DNA from 2 places in the Mycobacterium sp. 1245499.0 genome. Region 2 is predicted to be linked to the other one. Evidence: predicted binding sites of a transcription regulator. Region 2 holds the regulator's gene; the other holds the start of a gene.
The links. The regulator LexA, encoded in region 2, represses DNA repair genes until DNA is damaged. The targets are predictions, from matches to a motif close to CGAACANNTGTTCG.

Region 1 (4,405 bases), on a different contig from region 2:
CCGCGCGAAGGGCCGGACGCCGCTGGGCGCAAAGGTCACGATTTGGCCGCGAAACGGCCCGGCGGCCACCGAACCAGCCGCTAGTCGAACAGGCCGGGTTGGCCCAGCCCGGTGACCCCGGCCGGCGGGGCCATGCCGAGGTGCGTCCACGCCTGGGCGGTGGCCACCCGGCCCCGCGGGGTCCGCGCGACCATGCCGGCGCGGACCAGAAACGGCTCGCACACCTCCTCGACGGTGGTGGCCTCCTCGCCCACCGCCACCGCCAGCGTCGACACCCCGACCGGGCCGCCGCCGAAGCTGCGGGTCAGCGCCGAGAGCACCGCCCGGTCCAGCCGGTCCAGGCCCAGCTCGTCGACGTCGTACACCGCCAGCGCGGCCTTGGCGACATCGCGGGTGATCACGCCGTCGGCGCGCACCTCGGCGAAGTCGCGAACCCGGCGCAGCAGCCGGTTGGCGATCCGCGGCGTCCCGCGCGAACGGCGGGCGATCTCCTCGGCCGCATCGCCGCCCAGCTCGATGCCCAGGATCCCGGCGGAGCGGGCCAGCACCCGCTCCAGCTCGGCGGGCTCGTAGAAGTCCATGTGCGCGGTGAAACCGAACCGGTCCCGCAGCGGGCCGGTCAACGCGCCGGACCGGGTGGTGGCGCCGACCAGGGTGAAGGGCGCCACTTCCAGGGGGATCGACGTCGCGCCGGGACCCTTGCCGACCACCACGTCGACCCGGAAGTCCTCCATGGCCAGGTACAGCATCTCCTCGGCGGGCCGGGCGATGCGGTGGATCTCGTCGATGAACAGCACGTCGTGCTCGACGAGGTTGGACAGCATGGCCGCCAAGTCACCGGCACGTTCCAGCGCGGGCCCGGACGTCAGCCGCAGCGAGGACCCCAACTCGGCGGCGATGATCATCGCCAGCGACGTCTTGCCCAGCCCCGGCGGACCGGACAACAGGATGTGATCCGGTGTGCCGCCACGGTTTTTGGCGCCCTCGATGACCAGCTGCAGCTGTTCGCGCACCCGCGGCTGGCCGATGAACTCGCGCAGCGAGCGCGGCCGCAGGCTGACGTCGATGTCGCCCTCGCCGGACGCCAGCGCGCCGGAGACCTCCCGGTCGGCGTAGTCGTCGCCGACGTCGTGCGGACTCATCGGGCCTTGCCCAGCAACGACAGGGCGGCGCGCAGGGCGCCCGAGGTGGTGGCGTCGTGCTCGGCGGCCAGCACCTTGTCAGTGGCTTCCTCGGCCTGCTTGACGGCGAACCCGAGCCCCACCAACGCCTCCACCACCGGCCCGCGGACCGCGTGGCCGTTGAGCGCCGCACCCGGCGACGCTCCCCCGCCCGCCCCGGCGGCGCCGACCTTGTCGCGCAGTTCCAGGACCATCCGTTCGGCGCTGCGCTTGCCGATGCCGGGCACCCGGGTGAGCGCGGTGACGTCGCCGTCGTACAGCGCCTGACGCAGCGCCGCGGCGTCGTGCACGGCCAGCGTCGCCATCGCCAGCCGGGGCCCCACCCCGGACACCGACAGCAGCGTCAGGAACAGGTCGCGGGTATCGGTGTCGGTGAAGCCGTACAACGTCATCGAGTCCTCGCGCACGATCATCGCGGTGATCAGCCGCGCCTCGGTCCCGGCCCGCAACGTGGACAGGGTCGACGGGGTCGCGTTCACCCGGTAGCCGACGCCGGCGGCCTCGATCACCACGTGATCGAGCGCCACCTCGAGGACCTCGCCCCGCACCGAGGCGATCATCGCGCGGCCTTCAGCTTGGCGCCCAACTTGGCGCGGTATTTCTCGCGCTGCTCGGCGGCCATCGCTTCGGCCGCGGCCATCCGGGCGATCATCGGGGCCCGCCAGCAGTGACAGATCGCCAGGGCCAGCGCGTCGGCGGCGTCGGCCGGCGACGGTTTGGCTTGCAGCGCAAGGATTCTGGTGACCATCGCGGTGACCTGCGCCTTGTCGGCCGCGCCGTTGCCGGTGACCGCGGCCTTGACCTCGCTGGGGGTGTGGAAGTGCACGTCGATGCCGCGTTTGGCGGCCGCCAGCGCGACCACGCCGCCGGCCTGAGCGGTGCCCATCACCGTCGACACGTTCAGTTGGGAGAACACCCGCTCGATCGCCACGACGTCGGGTTGGTGGGTGACCAGCCAATGCTCGACGGCGTCGCTGATCCGCAGCAGCCGCTCGGCCAGCGGCGCGTCCGACGGGGTGCGCACCACGTCGACGTCCAGCGCCACCACCGTGCGCCCGCGCCCGCTTTCGACGACCGACAGACCGCATCGGGTCAGGCCGGGATCGACGCCCATCACCCGCATTCCCGCTCCCACCTAGTAGAACAGCTGTTCGATACCCTAGCGGCCGGCGCCGACGGGCCCGGGTAGGACACGCGGCGCCACCCCCGATTCCCGCCGCGACGTTACGGCGCCGAACCCGCGAAAAAGCTGTTAGCTTTAGCCCACGTTCGCTCGAGCAAGGTGGCAACGAAGGGGTTGGCGTGGGATCTCTGCTGGTCATGATCGCCGTGGTGCTCTTCATCGCGTCCATCGTGGTGTTGGTGGTGGCTTTGCGGCGGCCCAAGCAGCCGGCCCAGCGGGGCGGGCGCCCGGATCCGCTCGCCGCCGACGCGATGCCCCAGTTCGGGCCGCGCCAGCTCGGGCCCGGCGCCATCGTCAGCTACGGCGGTACCGACTACATCGTGCGCGGTTCGGTCACCTTCCGCGAAGGCCCGTTCGTCTGGTGGGAGCACCTGCTGGAGGGCGGCGACCAGCCGCTCTGGTTCAGCGTCGAGGAGGACGACGGGCGCCTGGAACTCGCGCTGTGGGTGACCCGCAAGGACGTGCCGCTGCGGCCCGGCGACCCCTACGTCGTCGACGGCGTGATGTTCCACGAGTCCGAACGCGGCCGCGCCTCCTACACCACCGAGGGCACCACCGGCCTGCCGGCCGGCGGCGAGATGGAGTTCGTCGACTGCACCAACGCCGACGAGTCGGCGCTGCTCTCGTTCGAGCGCTGGGCCCCGGACATGCCCTGGGAGGTCTCGACGGGCAAGTCCGTCTCGCCGGGCGAGATCACCGTGTATTCGGCGCCCCCACCCAGCCCGGCGTAGCGCAGAGGTCAGGTCGGTGCCCCTTCATCAGCTCGCCGTGACCCCGGCCGATGTATCCGGCGAACGGCTGAGGCTGGCCCTCAACGCACCCGTGCCCGCGCCGCTGGCCAGCTGCCGGCTCGACCACCCCGGCGGCGGCCCGGCGCTACTGCTCGGGGTGCTCGGGGCCTCACACGTCGTCGCGGTGGAGCAGGCGTTCTCGGAGGAAATCTCTTGCACCGCGCGTAATCTCGGGGCCGACCTGCCCGAGCGCACCGACGCGCCCGGCTACCGCCTGCGGTCGCGCACCGACACCCACGACGAGGCGAGCTTTCGCCGGCTCGCACGGGACCTGCGCGCCCGGTGCGCCCGAGCGGGCTGGCTCGGCGGCACCTTCCCCGGCGACGACGCCGCACTGACCGTGCTGGCCGCCGAAGCCGACGGCGCCGGCTGGCGCTGGCGGACCTGGCACCTCTACCCGGGGCGGCACGGCGGAACGGTGGTCCACACGGCCAGCCGGTGGCGCCCGTGAGCCGCAACCGCCTGTTCGTGATCGCCGGCGTGCTGGGCGCGGCCGGCCTGGCGTGCCTGATCTTCGGAATCATCTTGTTGCAGAAAAACATTGGGTCATACGTCGCCGGGCACTATCACGAATACGCCCGCGACGTGAACGGGACTCGCTACCAGTGCAGCGGGTCCCCCGACCAGGTGGCCGACGCGCTCGCCGACTATGCCGAACCCAACGCGCGGGCCGACAACGGCAAAACCGAGTACCTGCGCTACAGCAACAACATCGTGATCGTCGGGCCCGACGGCGGCTACCCGTGCAGCATCCGCGTCGAACCCCTGAGCGCCGGATACAGCCACGGCGCCTTCATCTTCCTCGGCCCCGGGTTTTCCCCCGGATCCCCATCGGGCGGCGCCGGAGGCACCCCCGGCGGCCCCGGCGGAACCAAATGACTCCCACCACCGCAAAGGAGAGCACCATGTATCTCGCCGTCGAGATCGGCACCGTCGACCTCAATCCCGTGCTGAAGGGCGCGGTCGCGACCATCCTGTACTTCGCGGTCGGCATGGCCGTGCTGCTCGTCGGGTTTTACGCGGTCGACGTGCTGACCCCGGGCAAGCTGCGCCAGCTGGTGTTCATCGACCGCCGGCCCAACGCGGTGGTGGTCGCCGGCGCGATGTACATCGCGCTGACGATCGTGATCATCACCGCGATCGCCAACAGCTACAGCCAGCTGGGCCAGGGCCTGGTGGGCGTGGCGGTGTACGGGTTGATGGGCGTGATCCTGCTGGGCGTCGCGCTGTTGACCATGCACCTGCTGATC
Region 2 (4,405 bases):
GTCGACGCGCGCCGGGTCGACCATGCCCACCGGCAGCGGCTGGCAACCCAATTGGGCTACAGCGAGACGGTTTTCGTGGACCTCCCGGCCACCGGTTCCTCAACCGCACACGCCGCCATCTACACGCCGCGCACCGAACTGCCGTTCGCCGGCCACCCGACCGTCGGCGCGACGTGGTGGCTGCGCGAGAACGGTTCGCCGATCAACACCCTGCGGGTACCCGCGGGCCTCGTGCAGGTGGGCTACGACGAAGACCGCGCCCGCATCAACGCCCGCGCGGATTGGGCGCCCGACTTCGCCCTGCACGAGTTCGCCTCGGCCGACGAGGTTCTCGCCGCCGACCCGGCGGACTTCCCCGACGACACCGCGCACTACCTGTGGGCCTGGACCGACCGGGCGACCGGATCGCTGCGGGTGCGGATGTTCGCCGCCAACCTCGGCGTGGTCGAGGACGAGGCCACCGGTTCGGCGGCGATGCGCATCACCGACTACTTGAGCCAGAGCCTGCGGATCACCCAGGGCAGGGGCTCCGTCATCGAAACGACGTGGAGCGCCGAAGGCTGGGTCGGGGTGGCCGGGCGGGTCGTCAATGACGGTGTGCGACACCTGGATTGACGGCTCGGGCCCCGCGGGCGGTCTAGCCTTGCCGGTGTAGCACGGCGGCGAGGTGGTCCTGCAGGGGTTGCCCGACCGCGCCCATCTGCACGGTGTAGGACAGTTCGTCGCCGTCGATGCGGAACGAACGGCCAAGCGCCGTCACCTCTTTGGCGCTGGGGGTCAGCCCGACGGCCGTGGTGGCCATCTGCATTTCGATGACGTCACCGCTGACCGAGTAGGTGCCCACCTCGATTTCGGTGATGCCGCTGGGATGCGCCAGGACCAGCTCGACGTGGCCCGGTTGGGGCACCCGGAGATATCCGGTTTCGGCGTGCAGCGGCTTGCCGTCGGCCACCGCCTTGGTTTTCTGCCCGTAGGCCAAAAACGGTTTACCGACGTGGGCGAACACGACTTCCTCGAGGTAGTCGAACGGCGGGATCGTCGGGTACTTTCCCGCGCCCTGGCCGGACCAGGTCCCAAGGAGCGGGGCCAGCGCCGCGAGGTCGGGATGCAAGTCAGGGGGCATGAATTTGAGCCTAGCCGGGCGACGATGCGGGCCGGGACGGCCCGGGGAGGAGCCGGGCGATTCAGACCTAGCCGGGCGACGATGCGGGCCAGGACGGCCCGGGGAGCGCTGTCAGCCCGGGGTGGCCACTCCGCGGTGATCCCGGAGCGCCTGGATCTCGCGTTCGAAATCGGCTGCGGACTCGAATGAGCGATACACCGAGGCGAACCGCAGGTAGGCCACCTCGTCGAGGTCGCGCAGCGGCCCGAGGATGGCCAAACCCACTTCGTGACTGGGGATCTCCGGGGAACCCGCGGCGCGCACGGTGTCTTCCACCTGCTGGGCCAGCAGGTTCAGCGCGTCGTCGTCGACCTGGCGGCCCTGGCAGGCGCGGCGGACGCCGCTGATCACCTTTTCCCTGCTGAACGGCTCGGTGACGCCACTGCGCTTGACCACCGCCAGGACCGCGGTCTCCACCGTGGTGAAACGTCGTCCGCACTCGGGACAGGAGCGGCGCCGGCGGATGGCCTGGCCTTCGTCGGTTTCGCGCGAGTCGATCACCCGGGAGTCGGGATGACGGCAGAACGGACAGTGCATGACCGCTCCTTCACCGTGCCGACAAACAACCGCAGGACTTCGAGCGTACCCGCGCGCCGATCTGCACGGCTACGAAGCCGTTTTCGCACAACGGTTGTCAGCCGACCGGAGCGATCAGGGTCTGGCCGGCCATCAGGTTGGGCGAGTGCAGGTCGTTGAGTTCGCGGATACGGTCGGCGACCTGGGTGGTCGGCGCGTCGGGCGCGACCCGGTGCGCGAAGTCCTGCAGCGACTCCCCCGCGTCGACGCGGACGACCGCGAGCCGGTCGGGAACGTGGGCCGCGGAGTTGGCGGAGTCGCCATTGAGCACCTGCCCGACGTTCGCGACGAGACCCAGCCACAGCGTGATCGCTCCGGCGGCCACTGCCAGCCCGATCGTCGACGCCCAGGTGGTGGCCCGCCTGCGGTGCGGAGCGACCGACATCGCCACCCCGGTGCCGTAGTAGCGCGTCGCCGCACCCGCCGGGCGGGCCGGCGCGGGCCTGCGAGACCGGGCCAGTCCGTCACGTCCGTACCGAACGCCTTGGACGGGTCCGTTGATCGGGCGCCGAAGACTGCTGATACGCGGCGCAGGCGTGTGGATGACTGTCATCTTCGTTCCTCCGGTCAACTAGCTCTCGCTCGTGTGTTCGACACTAATCGCTTGTGTGTTCGAAACCCGAACATTTGAGCGAAGCGTGTCGCACGAGCAAACGCTAGATCACACCACCGACAAGTTCGTCGGCCTCTACCACTGTCACGAGGCCCAGATACCCGATATCCCGAAGAGTTACACATTTGTGATTCACCCGACTTTGGGCCTTCTCCGCCGGCGTTCCATCCGGGGCGACACGCCACTCGAACACATGTTTGATTCTTGTTCGTCGGGCGGCTACATTCAGTGCCATGGGCGACAGCAACGACATTTCTCCGCCCGGCCCCGAAGGCCGGTTGCACTCCGTGGATCCTTCGCTGACCGAGCGGCAGCGCACCATTCTGAATGTCATCCGCGCGTCGGTCACCAGCCGCGGCTACCCGCCGAGCATCCGCGAGATCGGCGACGCCGTCGGCCTGACGTCGACCTCATCGGTGGCACACCAGCTGCGCACCCTGGAGCGCAAGGGATACTTGCGGCGCGATCCCAATCGTCCGCGAGCGGTCGATGTCCGCGGGGCCGACGACGAGGTGGCGGCGCCCGCCACCGAGGTGGCCGGCTCGGATGCCCTGCCCGAACCCACGTTCGTCCCGGTGCTCGGGCGTATCGCGGCGGGCGGACCGATCCTGGCCGAGGAGGCCGTCGAGGACGTCTTTCCCCTGCCGCGCGAATTGGTCGGCGAGGGAACGCTTTTCCTGCTCAAGGTGGTCGGCGATTCGATGGTCGACGCCGCGATCTGTGACGGCGACTGGGTGGTGGTGCGTCAGCAGAACGTCGCCGACAACGGCGACATCGTCGCGGCGATGCTCGATGGCGAAGCAACCGTCAAGACGTTCAAACGCGCTGGCGGTCAGGTCTGGCTGATGCCGCACAACCCGGCGTTCGACCCCATCCCCGGCAACGACGCGAGCGTGCTCGGCAAGGTCGTCACGGTCATCCGCAAGGTCTGACGCGCGAGGAGTCAGTCGGCCCGGGTGAAGCCGTTGGCCAGCGCGACTTCCTCGCTCGACAACCAGATTTCGGCGAGCGTGTCCTGATACAGGTCGCTGCCCGGCGTGTAGTACAGCCCGTAACGCGCACTGGCCTTGATCGGGTATCCGTCGGGCGCCTGGTACGGGTCGTCGAGCGGCAGATGGATCGTCGGCCGGCCGTCCGGGCCCGCCAGACCGTTTTCCGAGCCGTCCTCGGCGTCGTCGGCGGCGGCGTGCCGACCGCTACGCGCCGGCGTCCCCGCGGCGACCGCACCGGCGCCCACGGCGTCCGCCGCGTCGGCTCCCGTGGCGCTGGCGGCCCCCGACTCGACGTCGGGCTCGGGCGTGGCGACGTCGAGGTAGTCGTCCTCGGGCTCGGCGGTCTCCAGGGCGCCGGTCACGGCGTCGGTGTCCGGTGGGGTGCGGGGAACGACGACGTCGGGATACTCGTCGTCCGGGTAGGCCTGGCGCGCATAGTCGGCGTCGGGGTCCTCGGCGTCGACGTAGGCCGCGTCGTCCGCGGTCTCGGGCTCGGCGAGCTCGGGGACTTCGTCGGTGTAGTCGGTGTAGTCGGACTCGGCCGCGGGATAGTCGGCCTCTGACAGCATCTCCTCGGAGACGACGGGGATGGAGTCGGTGTCGACGGCGTCGGGGTCGTCCTGCTCGAATCCGTAATCGCTCTCGGCCGGAGCCTGACGTTGCCAGCTGACCCGCCCGACGTCCGGCGCCGGTTCGGCCGGCGCGCTCAGCGGCGCGAACGACTCGGCGTCGTGCTCGGAATCGTCGTGCCCCCACGGGCCGTCGGCGTCGTAGCCGAAGTCGCGGCCGCGGTCGGGCGCATAGCCCGCAACGTCGGGTTGCCCGGGCCGGCGCCGGCGCCAGCCGAACAGCACCCACGCCAGGAGTACGAGCAGCACCAACACCGGAATGGCGGCCATCAGCCACCACCAGTGCCAGGTGAACTTCTTGGCGTGCGCCGGCATGGCCGAATTGCTGGGCTGGTTCTGACCCGACACCTGCAGGCCGGACAGCAGGGGCGCCAGGTTGGCCGGTTCCGTGCTGAACGTGTTCTTGGCCCGGTTCCATGAGATCTTGCCGCCG

Region 1: the regulator LexA is predicted to act here: its motif matches at 2,322-2,335, upstream of ruvC (crossover junction endodeoxyribonuclease RuvC).

The regions. Positions count from the first base shown of each region.
Region 1 covers NZ_LZMG01000382.1:29,311-33,715, reverse strand. The annotation lists gene ruvB (Holliday junction branch migration DNA helicase RuvB) at 81-1,142, opposite strand; gene ruvA (Holliday junction branch migration protein RuvA) at 1,139-1,741, opposite strand; gene ruvC (crossover junction endodeoxyribonuclease RuvC) at 1,738-2,304, opposite strand; gene A5646_RS23785 (DUF4178 domain-containing protein) at 2,484-3,095, shown strand; gene A5646_RS23780 (DUF2617 family protein) at 3,112-3,606, shown strand; gene A5646_RS23775 (DUF4247 domain-containing protein) at 3,603-4,034, shown strand; gene A5646_RS23770 (DUF350 domain-containing protein) at 4,061-4,405, shown strand, end outside.
Region 2 covers NZ_LZMG01000241.1:11,164-15,568, reverse strand. The annotation lists gene A5646_RS13705 (PhzF family phenazine biosynthesis protein) at 1-615, shown strand, start outside; gene A5646_RS13700 (peroxynitrite isomerase) at 638-1,123, opposite strand; gene nrdR (transcriptional regulator NrdR) at 1,235-1,699, opposite strand; gene A5646_RS13690 (LysM peptidoglycan-binding domain-containing protein) at 1,797-2,291, opposite strand; gene lexA (transcriptional repressor LexA) at 2,585-3,283, shown strand; gene A5646_RS13680 (LGFP repeat-containing protein) at 3,295-4,405, opposite strand, start outside.